DNA from 4 places in the Caballeronia sp. LZ001 genome. Region 3 is predicted to be linked to each of the others. Evidence: predicted binding sites of a transcription regulator. Region 3 holds the regulator's gene; each other region holds the start of a gene.
The links. The regulator FliA, encoded in region 3, starts transcription of late flagellar genes. The targets are predictions, from matches to a motif close to CTAAAGTTTNNNNNNNNNNNGCCGNTA.
Positions count from the first base shown of each region.

Region 1: the regulator FliA is predicted to act here: its motif matches at 2,081-2,107, upstream of flgM (flagellar biosynthesis anti-sigma factor FlgM).
Region 2: the regulator FliA is predicted to act here: its motif matches at 2,718-2,744, upstream of motA (flagellar motor stator protein MotA).
Region 4: the regulator FliA is predicted to act here: its motif matches at 2,584-2,610, upstream of P9292_RS25020 (flagellin).

Region 1 is NZ_JARTVX010000003.1:365,299-371,217, reverse strand. Features, by position in the region: gene gcvA (transcriptional regulator GcvA) at 1-527, shown strand, start outside; gene P9292_RS06120 (EAL domain-containing protein) at 617-1,393, shown strand; gene flgM (flagellar biosynthesis anti-sigma factor FlgM) at 1,746-2,051, opposite strand; gene P9292_RS06110 (TetR/AcrR family transcriptional regulator) at 2,303-2,908, shown strand; gene P9292_RS06105 (type 1 glutamine amidotransferase domain-containing protein) at 3,037-3,723, shown strand; gene P9292_RS06100 (hypothetical protein) at 4,082-4,300, shown strand; gene P9292_RS06095 (hypothetical protein) at 4,423-4,656, shown strand; gene kdgT (2-keto-3-deoxygluconate transporter) at 4,678-5,694, opposite strand.
Region 2 is NZ_JARTVX010000004.1:1,796,455-1,802,373, forward strand. Features, by position in the region: gene P9292_RS19190 (MFS transporter) at 1-873, shown strand, start outside; gene P9292_RS19195 (hypothetical protein) at 980-1,147, shown strand; gene P9292_RS19200 (hypothetical protein) at 1,368-1,640, opposite strand; gene P9292_RS19205 (helix-turn-helix domain-containing protein) at 1,704-2,612, opposite strand; gene motA (flagellar motor stator protein MotA) at 2,840-3,709, shown strand; gene motB (flagellar motor protein MotB) at 3,743-4,723, shown strand; gene P9292_RS19220 (Nramp family divalent metal transporter) at 4,791-5,919, opposite strand, start outside.
Region 3 is NZ_JARTVX010000004.1:3,352,731-3,358,649, reverse strand. Features, by position in the region: gene P9292_RS26625 (glycosyltransferase) at 1-1,206, shown strand, start outside; gene P9292_RS26620 (aromatic ring-hydroxylating dioxygenase subunit alpha) at 1,259-2,236, opposite strand; gene P9292_RS26615 (diguanylate cyclase) at 2,440-3,534, shown strand; gene P9292_RS26610 (RNA polymerase sigma factor FliA) at 3,629-4,360, opposite strand; gene P9292_RS26605 (MinD/ParA family protein) at 4,379-5,299, opposite strand; gene flhF (flagellar biosynthesis protein FlhF) at 5,292-5,919, opposite strand, start outside.
Region 4 is NZ_JARTVX010000004.1:3,012,162-3,018,080, reverse strand. Features, by position in the region: gene fliD (flagellar filament capping protein FliD) at 1-1,168, opposite strand, end outside; gene P9292_RS25020 (flagellin) at 1,348-2,484, opposite strand; gene P9292_RS25015 (hypothetical protein) at 2,760-3,077, opposite strand; gene P9292_RS25010 (tetratricopeptide repeat protein) at 2,977-5,001, opposite strand; gene P9292_RS25005 (aldo/keto reductase) at 5,189-5,919, shown strand, end outside.

The sequences.
Region 1 (5,919 bases), on a different contig from region 3:
TCGACGTCAGGTTGTCGACCACGTCGCGCAAGTTGCGGTATATCGGCGATGCCTTCGATATCGGCATACGCTCGGGTCACGAACAAGGCGCGGGCGTCGTATCGCGCTCGTTGATGGCCGATGTGCGCCTGCCGGTGTGCAGCCCCGCGCTGCTGCGTCAGCGTCCCATAGCAAGCGTCGCGGATCTCCGTCATCACGCGCTGCTGCATTCCGCCAGCACGCGCACGAGTTGGTCGTCGTGGCTCAAGCAGGCGGGCGCGGCGGACTTGCGCGCGGCCCGGCATGTCGAGTTCGAGCACACATATCTGCAACTCGCTGCTGCAGCGGAGGGGCTCGGCGTGGCGCTCGCGTCGTTGCCGCTGATCGGACGCGATATCGCCGAAGGCCGACTCGTATGCCCGATCGCGGCGCCGGCGTGGCGCGCGCCCGATTACACACTGGTGATCAACGCAGACCGCGTCGGGGATGACGCCGTGGCTTCCTTCGAGAAGTGGATCATGGCGAGCGCGGGAGGTGCCGGAAGTTAAAGAAGCGCGTCCCATCGTCCGATATATTGAAGGCCGGCGCGCGATGGCAAGCGGTCGCTTCAAAGACCAACTTTTCAGACGAACGAAACATGATCAAAATTCACGAGGCGGGACAGCCGGCGAACGGCCCCGTTCGCTGCGGTGGCTGCAATAGCCCCGAAGTGGCGCAGATCGAAATGGCCTTTGCGTTTCAGCCTATCGTCGACGTGCGGTCGGGTAGTCCCTATGCCTACGAGGCGCTCGTACGCGGGCCGAATGGCGAATCGGCGGGTTCGGTGTTGTCGCAGGTCGACGACTCGAACCGTTATAACTTCGATCAGCGTTGCCGCACGACTGCAATCGAGCAGGCGGCAAGCATGGGCATGGACAGCTTTCTGTCGATCAACTTCATGCCGAACGCGGTTTATCAGCCTGCGGCATGCATTCGCAGTACCTTCGAGGCCGCCGAGAAACACGGCTTCCCGGCGAATAAGATCATCTTTGAAACCATCGAAGGTGAAAACATCATTAGCCGCTCGCATCTGGTGCAGATTTTCCGCGCGTATAAATCGTTCGGCTTTCAGACTGCGATCGACGATTTCGGCGCGGGTTATTCAGGGCTCACACTGCTCGCCGACTTTCAGCCGGACTTGATCAAGCTCGACATGGCATTGGTGCGCGATATCGACACCGACACCGTGCGTCAGCGGATCGTTGCCGGGGTCTTGAAGATTTGCAGTGATTTGGGAATTCGCGTGATCGCGGAAGGCATCGAGACGCAAGGCGAGCGAGATTTTCTGGAAGCAGCCGGCGTGAGCCTGATGCAAGGCTATTTGTTCGCCAAGCCCTCGTTCAAAGAGATGCCTGCGATTGCCAATGTGCGTTAATGCCGGGTGCCAAAGTGTTGAAGGCCGCGCTTGGGACGTTGCTAATCGTTTTGGTGGGATGCGCGGTGCCTGGTGCGCCGGCATCGCCGGAGAATAGCGTTGGAGCCGAAGGGTCGGCCACCCAAGCTCCGGCATCGACTGATCATTCACATTCAGAGCGTGTCGAGGCGCCGCACAGATATCCGAAGATGTATGGGCCGCCAGGCGAGTGATAGGTGTCGGGCTCGCTACGCGTCGGTCCGCTCGACTACGAATCTGCAGAATCGGCCATGCCATTTGAACGGGGCATTTGGTTTTGTCCCCCGACGCTTTGCGCTACGCCGTCCGCGCTCCATTCCCGCTTAACCACCCATCAACGCATCGTCGTCTTGAGCAAATCGCCTGCGGTGCTCAACATCCCGCTCGCAATCTTGCCCGAGTCGATCTTGTAGGTTCCATCACGCAGAGCCGCCTTGATCGATTCGACCTTCGCCGCGTCGATGTCCGCGCCGCCCGTGACTTGCATCGACGACAACGAGGACAACGTCACTTTCGAGCTGGTTGCGTTGGTCGCGCTGGTTTGCTGCACGCCGCCCGTAGCCTGCACATCGCGTTTGCTTGCTACGCGAAAGGTGTCGGATTGGAGTGCGGCGGGCGTGTTGTTCGATTCGATCTTCATGGCTTTGGCTCCTTGTCTGTTGAGTTCTTTAACGGAGTGGGGCTTGAAATCTTTACCAAGCCCGGCGGCCTGCCGACACCCTCGCAACCTCGTCCAGCCCGCAAAGCCTTATCCAGTAAGCCTCCCATGTATTTGCAACAAATTGAAACAAAGTGTGAGGAATCGCACATAGACCGGACTTGGCGTCCGTGAGGGGCAAGAAATTTCCGAAAGTACTAGACGACTGGTCTACTGCAAGCTAAAGTCCACCCATGCCTACCGCAAACACATCAGAAACCGTCGACGTCCGCGAAAACATCATTGCCGTTGGTCAACGGTTGATCGGCGCCAAAGGCTTTTCCGCCGTCGGCCTGAATGAGATTCTCACGGAAGCCGGCGTGCCGAAGGGCTCGTTCTATCATTATTTTGGCTCCAAGGATGCGTTCGGCGTGGCGCTCCTGGAAAGCTATTTCGAGGACTATCTGAACGACCTCGACCAGACGCTAGCGCAGCCCGGACTGAGCATGGCGCAGCGGCTGACGAACTACTGGAGCATCTGGCAAGAAACCCAGTCCTTCTTCGATTGCCAGGGCAAATGTCTCGCGGTCAAGCTCGGCGCCGAAGTGGCGGACATGTCGGAGGCCATGCGCGCCACGTTGAAGCGCGGCACGGCAGGGATCGTTAGCCGTCTTGCAAGTGCAATCGAAATCGGTGTGGCGGAAGGCTCGCTTTCGATCGAAGGTGATCCGCAAAGCGTCGCGCAGAGCTTGTATCAACTGTGGCTCGGCGCCAGCATCATGGTGAAGATTGTTCGCAACACGCAGCCGTTTGAAGTGGCGACGACGACAACGCAGCAGATCTTGCGACTTGCTCCCTGACGAAGCAGGGAGCAAGGTGCCAGCACTTCCTTAGAGGTGCTCTTTTTGAAGCATTTACTAGACGACTGGTCTACTAACATCATCAACCTTCTTTACGGTTTCGCCTTACTCACCCACGGAGATGCAACATGAAAGTGCTCATGGTTCTGACCTCGCATGACCAACTCGGCAACACGGGCCGCAAGACGGGTTTCTGGCTCGAAGAGCTGGCCGCACCCTACTACGCCTTTAAGGATGCGGGCGCGGAAATCGTGCTGGCATCGCCTAAAGGTGGTCAGCCGCCGCTCGACCCGAAAAGCAACGAGCCGGCCAATCAGACGGAGATGACACATCGTTTCGAAGCCGATTCGCAGGCTACCGCGCAGCTTGCCAGCACGGTAAAGCTCGATCTCGTCTCGCAAGCCGATTTCGATACCGTGTTTTATCCGGGCGGTCATGGTCCGCTCTGGGACCTGGCCGAAGACAAAAACTCGATCGCCCTGATCGAAGCCTTCTTGGCCGCTGGCAAGCCTGTCGCGCTGGTCTGCCACGCACCTGGCGTGCTGCGCCATGTCCGCACGCCGGAGGGCGCACCGCTTGTCGAAGGCAAACGAGTCACGGGCTTCACCAACTCCGAGGAAGCCGCGGTCGGACTGACCGATGTCGTGCCGTTCCTCGTTGAAGACGAACTCAAGGCGAAGGGCGGCATCTATTCGAAGCTCGAAGACTGGGCACCTTATGTCGTCACCGATGGCCTTTTGATTACCGGGCAGAACCCGGCTTCATCGTCGTCCGCTGCGGCGACGTTGATGAAGCACCCGGCGCTCGCGCAATAACCGACGTTGACGTTACCGGCGCGCGCGGCCATTGGACGGCCGCGCGCCAGGGAACTCACGCTCGTGCCAGGACTCGCGATGCACGGGCAAATCGCCGGGCGCGTGAGCTCGTCGATCCCACATCACGAAACCAGCCCGCGTGTCGTGAGAAATCCTGCTGCGTGGCAGCATGCACGCGTTGCACATAGCCCCGGTGCGTTTCTCATTGCGGAATTTCTTCTCCAACCCTTTGATTCAACGCGCAAATTTAGTCGTCATTCTCCCCGATGCAGCGCCACGCTTAAGGGCTACGCTCTTATATAAGAGGCAGCCGCAGTCACGGCGCTTGCCCGACGCTTCCTACAACGCCGGAGTCATCATGATGCAAATCTACGTTGAACCCTTGCCCAAGGGCCGATGGGGCCCAATCGATGGATACACACTCGAGTATCCCGATGGCACGAAGATCACCGAGCAGGTGTTCAGTTCGGAAAAGCTCGCGGTCAGCGAAATCAGGCTGCGCGGCTATACGCCCTTGCTGGCGAAGGTGCGTATCACGGACAAGGGCGAGCCGGACCACTGGGAAAGCGTCGAGTGACGCATCGTCGATACGAACGTGCTTCGCCGATTTTCTTTCGCGAAGCACGTTTTATTTTTGTGATATTGCTGCTTCATCCGGAACGCAAATAACGGCGCGGCTACATGGCCGATGGAGAAGCGATGCGACGAGGACCCTTCAGCGAAGCCGGCAGAAAACGCCGGCGTCTCTTTTTGAGCAAGGCGCATGTCGCGCTCGCGGCCTTCGGGACGCTCGGCTCGGTGCTCGGCATTGGTATCGCCATCGACGGCGGGCTCGAATTCAATCGCACCAAGGTGTTCACGGGCGTTGGCCTTATCGCCGTTTCGACCATTCTTTATGTCTCGATGCTGTTCGTGAGCGACGAGCCATCCTGACGGCTCGTCGGCCGCACGAAATCACACGTGCACGTCGCGCTCGCCGAGCGGCCGCACCGGTTCTTCCACACGTTGTTCTTCAAGGCCATGACGCGCCCGATGCCGGCGCACCCAGAGCGCGGTCAGAATTGGCACGAGAATGGCCGTCACGAGACAGGCGGTCGCGACCATCGCGGTGGCCGCCGGCACGAGCGGCTTGAAGCGCGGAATCATCTCGCCGATGATCGCCGGATTCGCCACCGCCGCGCCCGCCGTCGATGAAGCCGCGAGTCCCGCCGCGCCATTGCCGCCCGCAATCCAGCGATCCGCGAGAATCAGCGGAATGCCCGTCACGACGATCACGCCCAACCCAAGCGCAACCCCCGGCAAGCCGCTCGTCGCGATCACGTGCAGGTCAATGCCATTGCCGAGCGCGAAGCCGAAGAACGGGATCAGCGGATGCACGCAGCGGCCGAACAGTTCGCGCAGGTCGCTGTCCAAATTGCCAAGCGCGAAGCCAATCAGAAACGGCAGCACCGCGCCGACGAAAAGGCGTGGCTCGAAGAACGCGACGCCCGTCGCGCCGAGAATCAGCATGCTGACGAGCGGCCCGGATTCCACCGACATCAGCACGAACGCGCCCGCTTCCTCGCGGCTGCCGTACTGCTGCATCACGGCGGCGTAAAGTCCGCCGTTGGTCATGTCCATCGACGTGGTGATGGCGAGCACGGAGAGGCCCGCGAAGAGACCGGCCTTGACGCCATCGATGGGAATGAAGTGCGCGGCGACGATGGTTGCGATCCACGCAACCGCCATCTTCGTCACGAGCAAGGTGCCCGACTTGCGCAGCACGGTGCCGGTCGCGCGCAGGTCGATGGTCGCGCCCATGCAGAAGAACCACACCGCGAGAATCGGCACGGTGCCCGTGATCAACCCGTTCGTGAACGAGCCGAAGTACTTGCCCGCGCCCGGTGCGAACGTATGGACGCAGGCGCCGAGCAGCAAGGGCACGAGCATGAGACCGCCTGGAATGCGGTCAATCGCTTTCTTTATATTCATGTCTCCTCCGTGGACTTTGGCGTCCGGATGGCGGGCTGTCTACCCAGTGCAATGCGCCGCTTTAAGCACGGCCGCATCGGTTCGGCGCAATATAGCATCGCTGTTTTATATTCGCTGAATGCAAGGCCGGGGGGCGGGTTAATCGTTTACCCGCGCGCGGGCAGAGTTACCGGGTTTGCCTGTCCGGTGGGCCTTCGCGGACACTTCACATTCGCGAGCACGACA
Region 2 (5,919 bases), 1.6 Mb from region 3:
TGGGTCCGCGAAACACCCGCGCAACCTGGAACCGGTCGCGGCGCGCGCGGTATCGACCTGCCCGGTCAGGCGCTTGCCGTGATCGCGCTCACGGCGCTCGTCGGCGCGGTCATCGAGATGCGGCCGCTCGGACTCACGCATCCGCTCGTGCTCGGCGGGGTTGCGCTGGCGTTGCTGGCGGGCGCGTCGTTCGTCGTGATCGAAGGCCGCACACGCTCGCCGATGCTTCCGCTCGCGCTCTTCAAGGAGCGCACCTTCAGCGCGGCGGTGGTGTTCGGTATCGGCGTGAATCTTACCTACTATGGGATGGTGTTCGTGCTGAGTCTGTACTTGCAGCGCGTGCTCGGACATACGCCGTTGCAGACCGGTCTCGCTTTTCTGCCGCTGACGGGCGGCTTTCTGCTGTCGAATCTGGCGAGCGGGCCGGTCGTCGCGCGTTTCGGCTCGCGTGCGCCGATGATCGCCGGCGCGCTTATCGACGCCGCCGGTTTCGCGGCGCTCGTTTTCGTCGATGCCCACACGCCCACGCTCGCGCTCATCGTGCCGTTCCTCCTGATTCCAACCGGCATGGGCGTCGCGGTTCCGGCAATGACCACCGCGCTTCTCGGCACGGTCGGGCAGGAGCGCGCGGGCACGGCGTCCGCAGTATTGAATACGGCGCGGCAGGCGGCGGGCGCAATCGGCGTGGCGGCATTCGGCGCGCTCGCGGGACATGGCGAAGGCGGCGCGGCAACGGCGCAGATCGTCGACGCGGTGCACTGGTCGGCGGGCATATCCGTGGCGCTTCTAGTCTGCGCTTGCTTCAGCGGGTTTCTCGTGCGCGATGCGCGTGGCAATCGCCCTATGAGCGCGGCTCGGCAGGCGACGGAATAATGCGACGAGACTCGGGAACGCGCGTTGCAGACGCATGAGGGACGCCCGGCATCGACGAAACCGTGCCGGTCACACACGAACTGCATACTCTGGAGAACACCCCATCATGTCGACGATGCCCCGCTCACCCGAAGAGCCGATGGAACCAGACCCGGACAAGCTGCTCGACCCCGACGCGGCGCCGAATCCCGATGATCCGGACATGCCCGATGGCCCGGATTCAGCGACGCCACTGGTTCCCGCCGATCCGAGGAATGGGCAGCCGCGCCTTTGAACACGCGCGTTGTTCGAGCGGCGCTGCTTTCGTGAAACGGACCGCGCGGATCCGCTGAATTCCGGCGCCGGTCGAGGTCACGCCTAACTGACCGCAGAGACGGCAGGCCGAGAGCCTAAGCAGCGCGCTATGTGGCTCGCACTATCATCCAAACACAGAAAGCACAACGCCCGCGCGACCGAAGATCGCCGCGCGGGCGTTGTTGCCGTCTAAACCAGAATTACAAATTCGTAGTTTGCACGGCACCCGTCTGCAGGGCGCGCTCGATCAAGCCTTCCTCCTGCGCCCGCTTCACGGCATCCGCGACGAACGTATCCGGCGCCTCGACTTCCGCTTTGATGGCACCGATAATGCCGCCCGCCTCCACGATCACGAGCGATTCCGCCGAATCCGCCCGGCTGATGATGACGCGCCGGGGACCGCCGCCGTCCGCGATACTCGCGCAGAACTGCATGCTTTGCCCGCCGATTACTTGTTCGAATGTTTGAATCATCGCTGTCTTCCGCGTTGGTTGGACAAAAGCCATGGTTAGCCGCTTCGCTAAAACGCCGCGTGCTCATTCATTGATTCGCGCCGCGTCGTCAGGTTCAATTTTGTAAGCTGATGGCCGTGAGCGCAACGACATCTCCGCGAGCGCGGTAGCCGTAAATTCGTCGGCGGGAAAAAAGGCCTCGATTGCCAACTCGGATAGCGTGATGTCCACCGGCGTGCCGAATACCGTCGTCGTACTCAGAAACGACAGTGTGCCGTGCAGCGTCAAAAGGCGCAGCGGCACGACCACGGGATCGACTTCGGCACTCCTCGCCTTACCGGCATGCGGCGGCGTTGGATACGCCTCGAGTTCCACGAGCAGCGCGGCGAGCGTGGCGTCTCTAGAAACCTCGATCTGCCGACGCACACGCGCCAGTAGATGCGCGCGCCATTCGTGCCAGTTCTCGATTGCGTGACTCAAGCCTTGCGGATGCAGCGACAAGCGCAGCACGTTCACGGGCGGCGCGAGTAGCGACGCATCCGCCGCGAGCGCAACCAGCGCCGACACGGCGGCGTTGCCAGCGATCATCGTCCAGTGACGATCGACGGCCAACGCCGGATACGGCTCGTGTCCCTTGAGCACAAGTTCGACGGCACGGCGCGCGGCATCGAGTTGCGGATCGGCGAACGGGCGTTCGCGATATAGCGGCGCATAACCCGCCGCCATCAGAAGCGTATTGCGCTCGCGCAGCGGCACATCGAGTTGCTCGGCCAGGCGCATGAGCATCTCGCGGCTCGGCAACGATCGCCCTGATTCGATGAAACTCAGATGACGCGTCGACACCTCAACGTCGCCAGCCAGGTCGAGCTGGCTCATGCGCCGTTTCTGGCGCCATTCACGCAACAGCGTGCCGACCGTCGCGGGCGGCGCAACACTCGATGCAACGAACGCAAAAGTCGAATTCATGCCGCCGATGTTAGTCGATTCGTCCATCCGCGATCCATTACCTCACGCGTAATGACCGGTCAAAGTTGCGTCGAATGCGGTCGTAACATTTACCTCGCAAACCATTGCGCAGAAATCTTTGCGCGCGTAACCCTAAATCTCGGGTGGTCCGCGCCGTTAAAAGCCATCAACAAGCCAATAAAGTTTCGCGTGCCGTGCGTGTCTCATGTCGAGCTCGCAGTGCTCGCGACGCCCTGACTTCTTGCGGAGAGATCATGTTTGTCATTATCGGTTGGGTAGTGGTCATCGGTTCGGTGATCGGGAGTTTTATCGGCGTCGGCGGGCATCTGGCGGCGCTGGTTCAGCCGTTCGAGTTGCTGTGTATTTTCGGGGCGGCAATCGGCGCGTTCGTCGTGTCCAATCCGACCGCAACGCTCAAGAAGACCTTGCAAGGTCTGCCGAAGGCCTTTAAGGGCGGCGCCTACACGAAAGAAAAATACCTTGCGCTGATCGCGCTGCTCTATGAGCTGCTGCAAAAGGCCCGCAAGGAAGGGATGATGGCGCTCGAAGCCGACGTCGATGCTCCCGAAGCCAGCCCCGTGTTCCAGAAGTACGAACACGTGATGAACGATCATCATCTGCTCGAATTCATCGTCGACTATCTGCGCATGATGTCCGCAGGCAACGTCAACGCGATGGAAATGCAGGACCTGATGGACGAAGAACTCGAAACGCATCACACCGAAAGCGCGATTGCCGGTAACGCAATTCAGAAGATGGCGGACGGCTTGCCGGCGTTCGGTATCGTCGCGGCGGTGATGGGCGTGGTGCACACCATGGGCTCGGTCGGCGCCGCGCCCGCCGTGCTGGGCGAGATGATCGCGGGTGCGCTCGTCGGAACCTTCCTCGGCATTTTGCTCGCATACGGTTTCTTCGGACCGCTCGCTGACTTGCTCAACGCAAAGGGCGCGGCCGAAGCCAAGCCGTTCCAGTGCGTGAAGTCCGTGTTGCTCGCGTCGATGAACGGCTACGCGCCGACCATCGCCGTCGAGTTCGGCCGCAAGGTGCTCTTCACGGCGGACCGTCCGAGTTTCAAGGAACTGGACGACGCCGTGCGCGCCACCAAGATGCCGAAGTCCGCTTAAAGCCGCTCGCGCTCATTACCGGAAAACACGTTCATGGCTGAGAAACCTTCACGCGATCCGCTGCAATCCGTGCTCGCGCCGACCATCATCGTGCGCCGCAAAAAGAAGGCGCACGGACACGGTCATCATGGCGGCGCATGGAAGATTGCTTACGCCGACTTCGTCACCGCGATGATGGCCTTCTTTCTCTTGATGTGGCTGCTGGGCTCCACGTCGAAGTACGACAAGGAAGGCATCGAGGACTACTTCAACACACCGCTCTCCGCGCTCTTCGGCAACGACGGCGGCGCATCCGCGCACACGAGCGTGATTCCAGGCGGCGGACGCGATCTGTCGAGCACGCGTCCCGGCGAAGGCAAGAAGAGCCAGACGCAGCCAGTGCCGCCGCAAATCGCGCGTGCCGCCGTCGCCGCGGACGACATGCAGCGCCTGCAGCAACTGAAGCAGAAGCTGCAAGCGCTGATCGAACAGACGCCTGCATTGAAAGCGTTCAAGGATCAGATTCGGATCGCGATCACGAGCGAAGGCTTGCGTATCGAGATTGTCGATTCGCTCAAGCGGCCCATGTTCGCGTCGGGCAGCTTCAAGCTCGAAAGCTACGTGACGACGATTCTCACGAATATCGGCGCGTCGTTGAATGACGTCGATAACCGCGTGTCTATCGCCGGTCACACGGACGCCGTGCCCTATTCCGGCAATCAGACGGGCTACTCGAACTGGGAGCTGTCGAGCGAGCGTGCCAACTCCGCGCGCCGGGCGCTGGTCAGCGGCGGCATGAAGGAAAGCAAGATTCTTCAGGTGCGCGGTCTCGCCGATGCACTGCCGCTCAATAAGGACGTTGCCGACGAACCGACCAACCGCCGTATCAGTATTCTCGTGCTGAACAAGGCTGCGGAACAGGCATTCTTCCGCGATGGCGGCCGCACGACGGTGGATCAGACCTTGCCTCCCGAAACCGCGATTCCGGCGGCCGTGGCGGCGAAATCGACCGCACCGGCAGCGGTGGTCAAGTAACCTCCAGCCTTCATCGACAGATGCGCCATGCACGAATCACGCGTGCATGGCGCTTTCTTTTGTGCGCTCAGGAAAGCCAGTCGCTCACGGTCTGCACGACGAGCCACACATTCGCCACGCTGATCACGACGAACAAGAGCCACGCCAGCAGCTTCGTGGTCATGGCATTGGCGAACTCGCCCATCAGCGTCCGATCGCTCGTCATGCGAATGAGCGGCCACAATGCAAACGGTAATTGCAGGCTCAGCACGACCTGACTCGCGACCAGCAGCTTGCCGACCGCGCCGTTGCCCATCGCATACACGCCGATCAGCGCGGGCACGAGCGCGAGCGCACGCGTGATGAAACGCCGCTGATAGCACGGAATCTTCAAGTGCAGGAAGCCTTCCATGATGACTTGGCCCGCGATGGTGCCGGTAAACGTCGAGCTTTGTCCCGAAGCGAATAGCGTCACCGCGAATAGAACCGCGGCCAGCCCGGTGCCGACGATAGGCGCCAGCAGCTTGTAGGCATCTTCGATCTCGGTGACTTGGGTATGCCCTGTCGCATGAAACGCCGATGCCGCGAGAATCAGAATTGCCGCGTTGATGAGCAACGCAAGCACGAGCGCGACGATAGTGTCGATGCGCGACAAGCCGATCGCCGACGCCAGGCTCTTCTTATCGCGCTGAACCACGCGCGTTTGCACGATCGACGAATGCAGATAGAGGTTATGCGGCATCACGGTTGCCCCGAGAATGCCGATGGCGAGATACAGCGGCTCGCGCTGCGAGAAGAGGCTGATCGAAGGCACGAGACCTGCGGCGACCGAAGCCCAATGCGGCTTCACGAGCACGAGCTCGACAATATAACCAAGCCCGATGGTCGCAATCAAACCCAGCATGATGGCTTCGAGATCGCGAAAGTTCTTGCCCTTGAGACCGAGCACGATGAGCGTATCGAACGCGGTGAAGATCACGCCCCACATCAGCGAGCAGCCGAATAGCAAGTGAAACGCGAGCGCACCGCCGAGCACTTCGGCGAGATCGCACGCGATGATCGAGAGTTCGGCGAGCGCCCATTGCGCATGAGCGACGGGCTTTGCGTAGCGTTCGCGTGATAGCTGCGCGAGATCGCGTCCGGTGACAATGCCGAGGCGCATCGACAGACATTGCAGCACCATCGCCGCAAGGCTCGAAAGCACGACGACGAAAAGC
Region 3 (5,919 bases):
GAACTCAGCTGGCCGGTTCAGGACAACGCAGGCGTGCTCGGTCCCTTCAACATGCTTCTGATGCAGCGACGTTTTCCGATCTCGATTCCGCAGCAACAGCTAGATCAATTGTTCTCGACGGGCAAGCCGGTCGTCTACGAGACGGACGAACTGATGCATGATCTTCCCGCCGATCATCCCTTGCACTTCCTAAGCCGGCAGACCGCGCAGAAGACCGAGTACGTCATGCGCCGCGCCAGTGCACTCGTCGTGTCGACGCCCGCACTCGCGCATGCGCTGCGGGCGTACAACGCCAATATTCATGTGCTGCCGACGAGCGTCGACTTCGACCGCTTCTACAGTCCGGTACGTACGCATGGTGGCAAGGTACGTATTGGCCTAATGGGTTCGGCCATGAAGCCGTGCAATTTTGCCTTGATCGAACCGGCGCTGAATGAGATTCGCGCGCGCTTTGCAGGCGTTGTGCAGTTCGTCTTCGTCGGCGCGCTGCCGCCCGATGACTGGATGGGCCACGAAGACGTCACCATGACGGGCACGTCCGCGACGTACGCCGCGCATGCCGTGGCGTTACAGCAGCTCGAACTCGATCTCGCGCTCATGCCGCTGGCGGCATCGGCAACTGTCGATGGCGCACCACGCATGGAGTGGCTGGAATACTCGGCGGCGGGCGTGGCGACGGTCGGCAGCGATCATTCCGCCTACAACGAACTGGTGACAAACCGCTGCTCGGGGTTGTGCGTAGAGGCGGAATCGACCGAGAGCTGGATCGATGCAATCGCGCGTCTCATCGACAATCCCGCACAACGACGCGGATTGGCCCGCACCGCGCAGGCTATCGTGTACAAGAGCGGTTCGGTGCAGTCCCAACTGTCGCGCTATCACGAGGTTTTTCTGCGCTGCCTGGGTCTCAATCCGGGCAAGACCTCCGTCACCGCGCCGGAACGGATTCCAGCCGTGTTGATCCTTGACGCGCAGGGCGACGCGCAAAAGGTTCAGCACAGCCTGAAGCTACATGCGAACAGCCCGCACAAGGATCATATGGTCGTCGTGCTGACTACACAGCAAGGCGCTCTGCCCGAATGGGGCGACGATCTGCGTTATCTGCACGCAACGGCGAGTGAATTCTGCGGCGCCATGGAGCAGATCTGCGGGCACGACGAATTTGACTGGAAGGTGGTCACCGAAGCAGGCGTCGCGCTGCTCTGAGGTTCATGGCGGGAGCGTGGCGCAATACGCACGTTCCCGCTTTTTCCGCGTGTTAGATGGTCCCCCACCCAAACGCCATCCCCGCCAACCATCTCCGATACGCCACCGACATCCGGTCGCACTTCTGATGCAACTCCGCATCGAGCGCGAGCGGCAGCAGCTTCGGCCATTGCGACTCCACGATCGGCGTGTCCTGCAGCAGAATCTCCATGTTGAAGTCGTACAGCTCCTCGTCGCTGTGCAAAGTCTCGTCTTCGTGAATGGAAACGAGCCACGCGCGGGTCTCGGTCTGCGTCACGGGCGACGCCACCAGCATGATATGCAGTGCGCCCATTGCCCCCGACGCCATCTTCGTGAGCTTCGCAACCAGCGGCCGCTTCACGCGATAAACGTAATCCATCATCGCGCCGCCCTGCCCCGGTAAACCCGCCGGCTGCCAGAAACGGCACTGGCGCGCTTCGAGTCCGTCGGCGCTTTCCATGACTTCATAGTCCGGCACTTCGGTATGCGCATCCTCGCCGAGAATGCCCACGTGCACGAACGAAAAATGCGCCATGTCCAGGAAGTTTTCGACGACACGCGGCGCGGACGACTTCACCGTCTGCGGCGCAAGGTTGATGCGCCGTCCGCCCGGAATCGCGGCTTCGGGAAAGAAATCGAGCGCGTGCGCGGGCTCGCCGAAGCACATCCACACGACGCCGTATTTCTCCTCGGCGACGAACGCGGTGGCGCACGCGCGCTTCAAAGGCCGAAGCGACGGATTCGACGGAATCAGCACGCACTGACCAAGCGTGTCGTAGCGCCAGCCGTGATACGGACACACGAGCTGATCGTTCGTCACCGCCCCCAGCGACAGTTGCGCGCCGCGATGCGGACAGTAGTCACGCCAGACATGCGCCACGCCTTCGGCATCGCGCCAGACGACGATGCGCTCATCCGCGACGATGAACGCTCGCGTCGAACCCGCCGGCACGTCATCGCCATTACAGACCGCCAGCCATTCGCCAGCGAGAGAAAAGTCGTCGCTCATAGCACTGAAGCATCCGCAGAAAACGCCGTTAATCATCTGTCCGAGATGCGTTCTTACACGATTCACAGCAGCTTGGCAAAACGTTGCAAAATACCAGTCGTCGGAGACGAACATCGCGACGGGGCCGCAATAAGACAAAAGCGCGACAGCAAAGACACGCGCAAAAGACCATAACAGCAAGAAATCACCACCAGGGGTTCAGTATGGAGCAGGCGCATCAACCGGCACGCCGGGCCTATGCCTTCGCATGGTCCGGCAACCGGAATCCCGAACGCGAGCAAGCCATGCTGCGTATCGGGATGGGAGCGGCAGTTCTGCTGGCTTATGCGGTGTATGCGTGGCGGCACCCTTCGGCCAACGCGTCGCTGATCACGCGGTTGATCGCGCTCTACGTGTCCTACGGTGCAATCACACTATTGCTCGTCAGCCGGATGATGGCGCTGTCCAACGTCCGGCTCGTCATCACCACTATCCTCGATCAGGCGTTGCTCGGCGCCATGCTCTTTCTCTGCGGCACGCTCGCCTTGCCGCTGCTGTGGGTGGTGTTCTGGTTTCTGATCGGCTCGGGATGCCGCTACGGCAAGCGCACGCTCGCCATTTCGTGCGCGATGGCGCTCGTCGCGATCGTCGCGCTGGCGTTGTGGCAACCGTGGTGGGTGGCAAACCGCGCCGCCGCGCTCGGGCTCGCGCTGAGCGTGCTGGGCGCGTCGGTGTATCTGAGCGTGCTGGTCGACAGGCTTGGCAGCGCGAATCGCGTGCTGGCGCGGCAGGCATCGACAGACCCGCTCACGGGCCTCTATAACCGTTACGCGCTCGAACAAACCGTGAATCGCGCGATGTCCGCGCCCGAAGCCGCCGACGCGAATACCAGCGCACTGCTACTGATCGACCTCGACGGCTTCAAGGGCGTGAACGATACCTACGGTCACGCAGTCGGCGACGTGCTGTTGCAGTCGTTCGCGCAATTGCTTGCACGGCGCATGCGCAAGACCGACACCATCGCGCGGCTGGGCGGCGACGAGTTCGTCGTGCTCGCGCGCAACATGCGCGATCGCAGCGCGGTGCTCACGCTCACCGATGGCATCCATTCGGCGCTCGCCGACCTCACGCTGGTGCAGGAGCGCCCAGTGAGCGTATCGGCGAGTATCGGCGCCTGCTTGCTGTCGAGCGCGGCAGAAGCGCATGACGCCGATATCACCGCCGTGCTGAGAGCCGCGGATCGCGCGATGTATCGCGCAAAGAGTCTCGGCGAAGGCAAGACGGTGTTCGCCGAGGCGCGCGACTTCGAGATGCATTGAGCCCATCCGCGCGCATTCGAGCGCCTTTGCAAAGGCAAAAGCAAAAAGCGCGCGGCCCCGGTTCGGGGCTTCGCGCGCCTCTACAACGCGGAACTCAGGCCTCGACGCTAGTCCACGACTGTTCCCGCAGCTTCGCACGCAAACGCGCCACGGCCTGGCTATGCAACTGGCACACGCGCGACTCGCTCACTTCCATCACCGCGCCGATTTCGCGCAGGTTGAGGCCCTTCTCGTAGTACAAGCTCATGAGCAGCTTCTCGCGCTCCGGCAACTTGTCGATGGCTTCGATCAGCGCGCCGCGCAGACTGTCGTCCAGAAGCGCCGACAGCGGGTCCGAACGATCGACGCAGTAACGGTCGAGGAACGGCTCGTCGTCCGCCGAGCGGTCGAAGTCTTCGTAATAGATCAACTGGCTGCCGTGCAAGTCCTGCAGCATCGACTGATACTCGTCGAGCGGCATCTTCATGTGCTCGGCGACTTCGGTCTCGCTGGCTGAACGGCCAAGGTTCTGTTCCACCTTGTGTACCGCCGACTCCACTTCGCGCGATGTCTTGCGCATGCTGCGTGGCAACCAGTCATTGGCGCGCAACTCGTCGAGCATGGCGCCGCGAATACGCTGACTTGCGTAGGTTTCGAACTGGGCGCCCTGATCTTCCTTGTAGCGGCTAGCCGCATCGAGGAGGCCAATCATGCCGGCCTGGATCAGATCGTCGAGATCGACGCTCGCCGGCATCTTGGCGACGAGCTGGAGTCCGAGGCGGCGAACGAGCGGCGCATATTTCGTAAGCACGTCGGACTGCGAGAGTTTGCCTTGGGCGTTATACATCCTGTTCACCTTTCAATATCACATCGACGCCGTGCTGCTCATTGCATGATCAGAAAACGCCGCCGCTCGGTGCGCCGCTTTCCGTCCGCTTTCACCAGACTCGCCAACCGGAATGTGCGCGTCGTACTGGCTCGCTTCGTCGCCGCGCGAAAACGGCGCGGGACGCATCGGCCAGTGCAGCAGCTCGGCTGCGATGTAGCGGTAGTCGCGCGCCGCGGCCGTAGCCGGAAACGCTTCCACCGCACACCGAGAGAGCTCCCTCGCCCGAGCGACGCGCGCATCCTCGGACACATACCCTGCCTGCACGAGCGAAACGGCCAGATAACGGCTCGCGACACCCGAGAGGTTGTCGAACGCGATCGCTGCATCGGCTGCGTCCTGCACGTGATTCATCAGCACGCGGAACTGGCCGATCGCGTGGGCGTAGTGCAAGCGCTTCATGCACGCATACGCCTCGGTGATCGCCGACGCGGCTACCCGCGTCACTATCAGAAAGTCATGCGCCTGCGCCGCGAGCGACGAGAGCGCGCCATTACGATCGAGTTGCGCATCGATCAGCACGATATCCGCGGGGCCGTCGAGCAGCGCGCGTGCTTGCGCTGCGTCGTGGCTGATACGTTCATCGCGCGGTGCGGCGATCAGCGAAAAACCCATCGGCGTGCGCACCGCGACATCCTGCAATTCGCGACGGCCGGACATCACCGCCGAGAGCGCGCCCGCGCCATCCACACCCGCCATGCGGCTGACCGAGCCCGCGTTATGCCGCTCGTCGATGACGAGCACATCCTTGCCATGCACGGACAACGCCGCGCCGAGGTTCACTACCGCCGACGTGCAACCGATGCCCGCCGGTCCGCCCACTACAGCCACCACGCGAGAACTGGCGCGCGTCAGCAGCCTTCTCAGGCCTTCAGCCTGATCGAGCACGAACTTATCCAAAATGGACTCCATGCAGTTCGGTCGTGGCGCGTGCGGACAGTGCGGACAGAAGCGCCGGCACATCGTCGTCTTGCGGCACGAAAGGCGAGCCATCGCGCGGAATGCAGAACGCGCTCTTGATGAGGAAACGCTTGGTTGCGACGTACAAGTTCTCCGGCACCTTCTGACCGGTCGATACGTAATGCACCGGCAGCTTGTAGCGGATGACCGTATCGAGCACGCTGCCGAGGTTGGTCGCCTCGTCGAGCTTGGTCAGAATGCAGCCCGCGAGCGGCGGCTGGTCCGGCGCACTCTTGTAAGCCTGCACGACTTCGTTGAGCGTGTCGCCGTGGCTCGTGGCGTTCAGCAGCAACAAGCGTTGCACCGGCTGACCCGTGCCGCACAGCATCGCGATCTGGTCGGAGACCGTGCGATCGCGCTGGCTCATGCCGATCGTGTCGATCAGCACGATATGTTTGTTGCGCAGTTCGGAGAGCGCGAGTTGCAGGTCGGCGCCGTCCTTTACCGCGTGCACCGAGACGCCGAGAATCTTGCCGAAGATGCGCAGTTGTTCATGCGCGCCGATCCGGTAGCTGTCCGTCGTCAGGAGCGCGACCTTGCTGGCGCCGAAGCGCATCACA
Region 4 (5,919 bases), 340 kb from region 3:
GCGTAATGCCGATCGATGCGAGGTTCACCTGGCTCGTGCCGGAACCCACGCCCTTGGCAATCGTGCTGGAAAGGGCGTTGCGAATGGTGTTCATCATCGAGTCGCCGAGCAGCGCGCCGCCTTGCGAACCGGCTGCCTGGGTCGAGTCGAACGAAGTCAGCGACGCGGCCGTCGTGATGAAGTTGTTGTACGCGGTGACGAAACCATCGATGGCCGTCTTCTGCGTGGCCGTGTCCTGCGCGATGGTCAAGGTCTGCGTCGTGCCGACCGCATCCGACGTGAGATTCAGCGTCACGCCGGACAGCGCCGTCGTGACCGCATTGGTCGAGCTGCTGGCAGGCGTGCCCGCGATGGTGAAGTTGGCGTCCATGCCGGCCGTCGTCTGCGTCCAGTTCGACGAGCTGATGGCCGTCTGTGCCGGAACCGCATTGCCGTTCGAATCTGTCGTGGCGGCGCTCAACGTCGATGCCACGTTGAGTTTGGACAAACCGTTGTCGTCGGGCGTCGTGCCGTCGGACTGCATGTTCGGCGTGACCGCCACGGTAATGCCGTTGGCCTGGCCCGTCGACGCCGAGCGCAGCACGAGGTGCGCGCCATCGGTGCCGTTGACGACCGCCGCCGTGATGCCGGGGTTACCGCTTGCCTTGTTGATCGCGGACGCAATGCCCGCGAGCGTGTTGTTCGAAGAGTCGATGCTGATCGACATGTCCTTGCCGCCCACCGACAGCTTCATCGTGCCCGTGCCGAGTTGCGCGGTGCTGGTGAACGCGGTGGAGGTAAGCGATTGCGAGGTGGCGATATTGCTAACCGCGACCGAATAAGTGCCCGCGACCGCGCCGGTGCTGGCCGTGCCGGTCAGACCCTTGCCGCTGCCGGTCGCCGTGAAGGCGCCGAGCGTCGTGCCGTCCGCGAGCGAACTCACCGAGCTTTGCAAAAGCGACAGCACGGACTTGAGCGTGCCGACCGCGGTGAGCTGGGTGTTGTCCTTGGTTTGCTTGGCTGTCAGCGCATCCGTCTGTCCGGCGACCTTCGCGTTGACGATGGCGGTGACGAGCGAGTTCACATCCATCGTGGAGTTGGTCGAGCCACTGATGATCGACTGCGCGGCCTGCTGGACGGCGCTGGTCGGATCGACCGTGGATGCCGAAGTGGTTGCTACCGTGGACATGTATGGCTCCGTTTCTGGCTTCTTGCCGTGAGCGGTTGAAGATGCGTTTTACTGCGCCGTCAGCAGGCGATTCGTCATGAAGGCGCCTCTGGCGGAAATGCAAATCGGGAGGCAAGCCTCCCTGGGTACGTCGCCGGCGCGCCGTGATCGAGACGCGCCGGTTACTGCGTCGGCGATGCTTAGCCGAGGAGCTTCAGAACCTGCTGGGGCATCGAGTTCGCTTGCGCCAGAACCGAGATACCAGCTTGTTGCAGAACCTGAGCCTTCGAGAGGTTCGCGGTTTCTTGCGCGAAGTTCGCGTCGGTGATCTGCGACTGAGCGGACGACAGGTTGGTCGACTGCGCGGTCTGGGTAGCGGCAACCGAGCTGAAGCGGTTCTGCACAGCGCCCAACTGAGCTTGCAGCGAGTTCACTGCATCCAGTGCGTTGTCGACTGCCTCGATTGCGGACGATGCGCCGTTCGCCTTGCTGATGTCGATTTGCGACACTTGCGGCGGCGTGTTGTTCGCGGTCAGCGCGCCGACTTCGGACGTTTGAGCTGCAGTTGCCGAAGGAACGTTGGTGCTGTTCAGGCTGATGCTCGTGCTGCCTGCGGACAGACCCGTGAACACGTTCGACGAGGCGAACGAGCTGCCGAGTGCCTTGTTGTCCTGGTCGGTGAACGTGTAGCCGCCGGAGCCGTCAGCGATGACGTTGACCGACGTGATCGTTGCCGAACTGGCAGCTGCGGATGCACCCGTGTTGCCCAGGCTCAGACCGTCGACCGTGCCGATGACCGTGCCCTTCTGCGGGTTGCTGCCGCCGAGCGACAGAGCCGAGACGTTTGCTGCCGAGCCGAGGTCGATCGTGATCGACTGGCCGACGTTCGCGCCAACCTGGAACGTCTTGCTGCCGGCGGTGCCGTCGAGCAGGTTCGTGCCGTTGAACGTGGTTTGCGACGAGATACGGTTGATTTCGCTGATACGCTGCGTCACTTCTTGTTGCAGCGAGGTCTTGTCAGCCGTCGACAGCGAGCCGCTCGATGCTTGCACGGCCAACTGACGGATACGCTGAAGGTTATCCGTGATCTGCGACAGACCGCTCGAAGCCGTCTGAACCATCGACACGCCGTCGTTCGCGTTCGAAACGCCTTGGTTCAGGCCGTTGATCTGCGAGGTCATGCGCGAAGCGATTGCGAGGCCAGCTGCGTCGTCTGCTGCGCTGTTGATGCGCTTGCCCGACGAAAGACGCGTGATTGCCGACGACAGTGCGCTTTGCGTGCCGTTCAGGTTTTGCTGAGCGACCAGCGAGTTGATGTTGCTATTGATACCGATCATTTTGTTTCTCCGATGAGGCCTGGCGCATTTATCTGAGTTGATAACGCCATCGTTTGGCGGAAGCGTCCGTCGTTTGTTTGTTTGGCCGCTTGTTTAGGTTTTCGGCCCGTGCTAGGCAAACTTTAGTGCTCGTTTCGATTTGCCTGATAAATACCTGGAAATCCGTGCTAAAGCTTGCCCAGCGGGGCTCTGCTGCCGATGCTCGCGGTTTTTGAATGCCCCGTCTGAGAGCTTTAACGGCAGACGGAGCGACTTCTTTCGTTAAAAAATTCGCTTCAGACGTCGAACGTGGCCGCAGCCTTGCCGGCGCACCAGCGCTGCCACATCTGGCGCATGCTGGCGGAGAGCGCGCGGGCCACCGTGTCGGGCTGGAAGCCCGGCGATTGCAGGCAGCGCTCGCGCATGCCGGCGCGGATCTGCGCGAGTTCTTCGACCCGGCCCGCCCATTCGATGCCCTTCGCGACGAAGTCCGCGCGGTCGCGAGCCACGAAGTCACCGAGGCCCGTGTTGGAAAGCACCGACGTGCTGCCTCGGCTCGCGATCAGTTCGCCGGGCAAGGTGAGCGTGGGCACGCCCATCCACAGCGCCTGCATGGTGGTGACGCCGCCCGCGTAAGGGAACGTGTCGAGCGCGATATCGGCGTCGAGGTGATGCGCGAGATAGCGCACGAGCGACGAGCGCTGACGAAACTCGAGCCCGGCTCACATCGATTCCTTCCTTCTCGAACCAATCGATCAGAATCGTGTGGCTGTTGTCGCGCGGCACGCCTGCGATCAACATGCGCGCATCCGGCACCGCGCGCAGCAGTTCCGACCACAGCGCAATGGTGCGCGGACGCAGTTTGTTGAAGCGGTTGAAGCTGCCGAAAGTGATGTGGCCGTTGGTGAGCGCGGGCAACGCGTTGAGCGCCGGCGCATGTTCCGAGGGCTTGAAAGGCGCATACGCCGGCAGATACGCCAGCTTTTCGACGAACTGACCGTCGATCTGTTCTTCAGGCACATAGTGGCGATCGCCGATGTAGTAATCCATCGCGGTCATGCCGGTCGTGCCGAGATAGCCCATCCACGTCGCCTGGATCGGCGCGGGTTTGCGCGCGAAAGTCAGCAGGCGGTTATAGGCCGTGTGCCCCGAAAGATCGATCAGCACGTCGATGCCGTCCGCGCGAATCTTGTCGGCGAGCGCGGCATCGCTATAACCCGAGACGTCGTGCCAGCGCGGCACGATATCGCGCAGCGTGCGCGTGACCTCGTCGGTCACCGAGCGGTTGTAGTACGCGTGCACCGTGACGCTGGGATCGTTTACGAGATAGCGGAACACCGGCTCGATGAAGACAGCCACCGGATGCTGGTTGTAGTCGCCCGAGACGAAGCCCACGCGAATGCAGCGGTTCGGGTCCGGCTGGTTCCGATGCTTCTTCCACGTCGATTGCAGCGGCTTCGCGCATTGCTCGGCGAAGTACAGATGCTGCTCGAAGTACGCCTTCCGGTCGATTTCTTCCTTGTGCGACAAGCAGAACAACAGGTTCTCGTGCGCGCTGTCGCAAGTTGGATCGAGTTCGATCGCGCGACGCGAATGCTTCTCCGCGTCGTCGAACCGCGTCTGGTCCATCAGCACCACGCCGAGCGTTTCGTGCGCTTTCGCCGACAACGGCGCGAGTTCCACGGCGCGACGGCAAGCAGCTTGCGCGTCGTCGAGGCGCATCAGCGAGCGCAGCGTCACGCCGAGAATGCGGTGCGCTTCCGGATAGTTCGGGTCCTGCTCGATCATGCGCCGGCATTCGGCTTCCGCTTCGAAGAACTTGTCGAAGAGGCGCAGGGAGTCGGCCAGGATTCGGCGAACGTCGATTCCATCCGGCTTCAATTGCAGATAACGGCGTAGCGAGGGAATGGCCGACTGCAGGTCCATCAGGCGAACCTGGGCCACGCCCATGACTTCCCATCCCAGCAGAAAAGTGGGGAAGCGCTGCGTCAGGGTCTTCGCGAGCGCCACGGCTTCTTCGAGTCGCCCGCCATTGAAGTGCGCATGCAACTGCTGTACTTCCTGCGGCGTCGGCGTCGTGCGGCCGTTTGGCGCCGTGACGCCTTCGCGCGACTTTGTCGCATCGCGCAGTTCGGCGGCCAGTTTCTCGATTGCCGGCCCGCTCATGCCTTGCGCGACTGCGACTTCGAACACGATATTCGCCGCCGCGACCTGACCGCTGCGCGTCAGCACGTCGATATACGTAGCCCAATAGATATGCTGCGTCGGGTCCGTGCCGATCGCGGTTTCGAAGAACGGCACGGCTGCCTCGTATTGACCGCGCTGCGCCATCAGCATGCCGAGGTTGAAGTTGGCGTCGGCGTGTTGCGGCCGCGCGTCCAGAACGAGGAGATAGAGCTTCTCGGCCTCGTGCAGGTTGAGCGTCTGATGCTGCAGGATCGCGGCTTGCAGCACATCGGCGAGATCGGCCTCGAACTGCTGGTCGGCGTTCGTCGCGACGTGTGCGGGCGTTTGGTCCAGTGCTTCGAAGGTGTTCATGGTCTCGGCATTTCGGTAGCGTTGCACGGATTATCGAGCCGTCCACCTTGAGCCGAAGGGCGGAACTGGCGGGGAAAAACCGCTCAGTTCGGCGCTTTTGCGCGAGGCACCGAAAAGCGCTCCGAGCGCACGGGCGCGTTCCCGCGTATCCTTTTCGATCCGTACCCATCAAGCATCCGGAGCACATATGCAGACACGCACCATCGGCAAATCGGATCTCAAAGTCGCGCCGCTTTCTTTCGGCGGCAACGTGTTCGGCTGGACCGCGGACGAGCGCACGTCGTTCTCCATCCTCGACGCGTTCGTTGATCACGGCCTCAATTTCGTCGATACCGCCGACGTTTACTCCGCGTGGATCGACGGGCACCAGGGCGGCGAGTCGGAGACGATCATCGGCAAGTGGTTCAAGGAAAGCGGCAAGCGCGACAAGATCGTGCTGGCGACCAAGGTCGGCATGCTGAGCACGCGCTCGGGGCTTTCGGCGGCGAATATCGCGGCGGCGGTGGACGACTCGCTGCGGCGCCTGAAGACCGATTACATCGACGTGTACTACTCGCATCGCGACGACGAAAACACGCCGCTCGAAGAAACGCTCGGCGCTTATCAGAAGCTCATCGCCGCAGGCAAGGTGCGCGTGATCGGCGCGTCGAACTATTCGGGCGCGCGGGTGGAAGAGGCGCTGAAGATCTCGAAGGAATCGGGACTGCCCGCATACGAAATCCTTCAGCCGGAATACAACCTCTACGATCGCGAAGCCTACGAGACGGATCTCGAACCGGTCGTCGATGCCAACAAGCTCGCCGTGGCGACGTACTTCAGTCTTGCAAGCGGCTTTCTGTCGGGTAAGTATCGCTCGAAGGAAGACACGCAGGAAAAGGCGCGCGGCTCGCGTGTGGAGAAGTACCTGAACGACCGCGG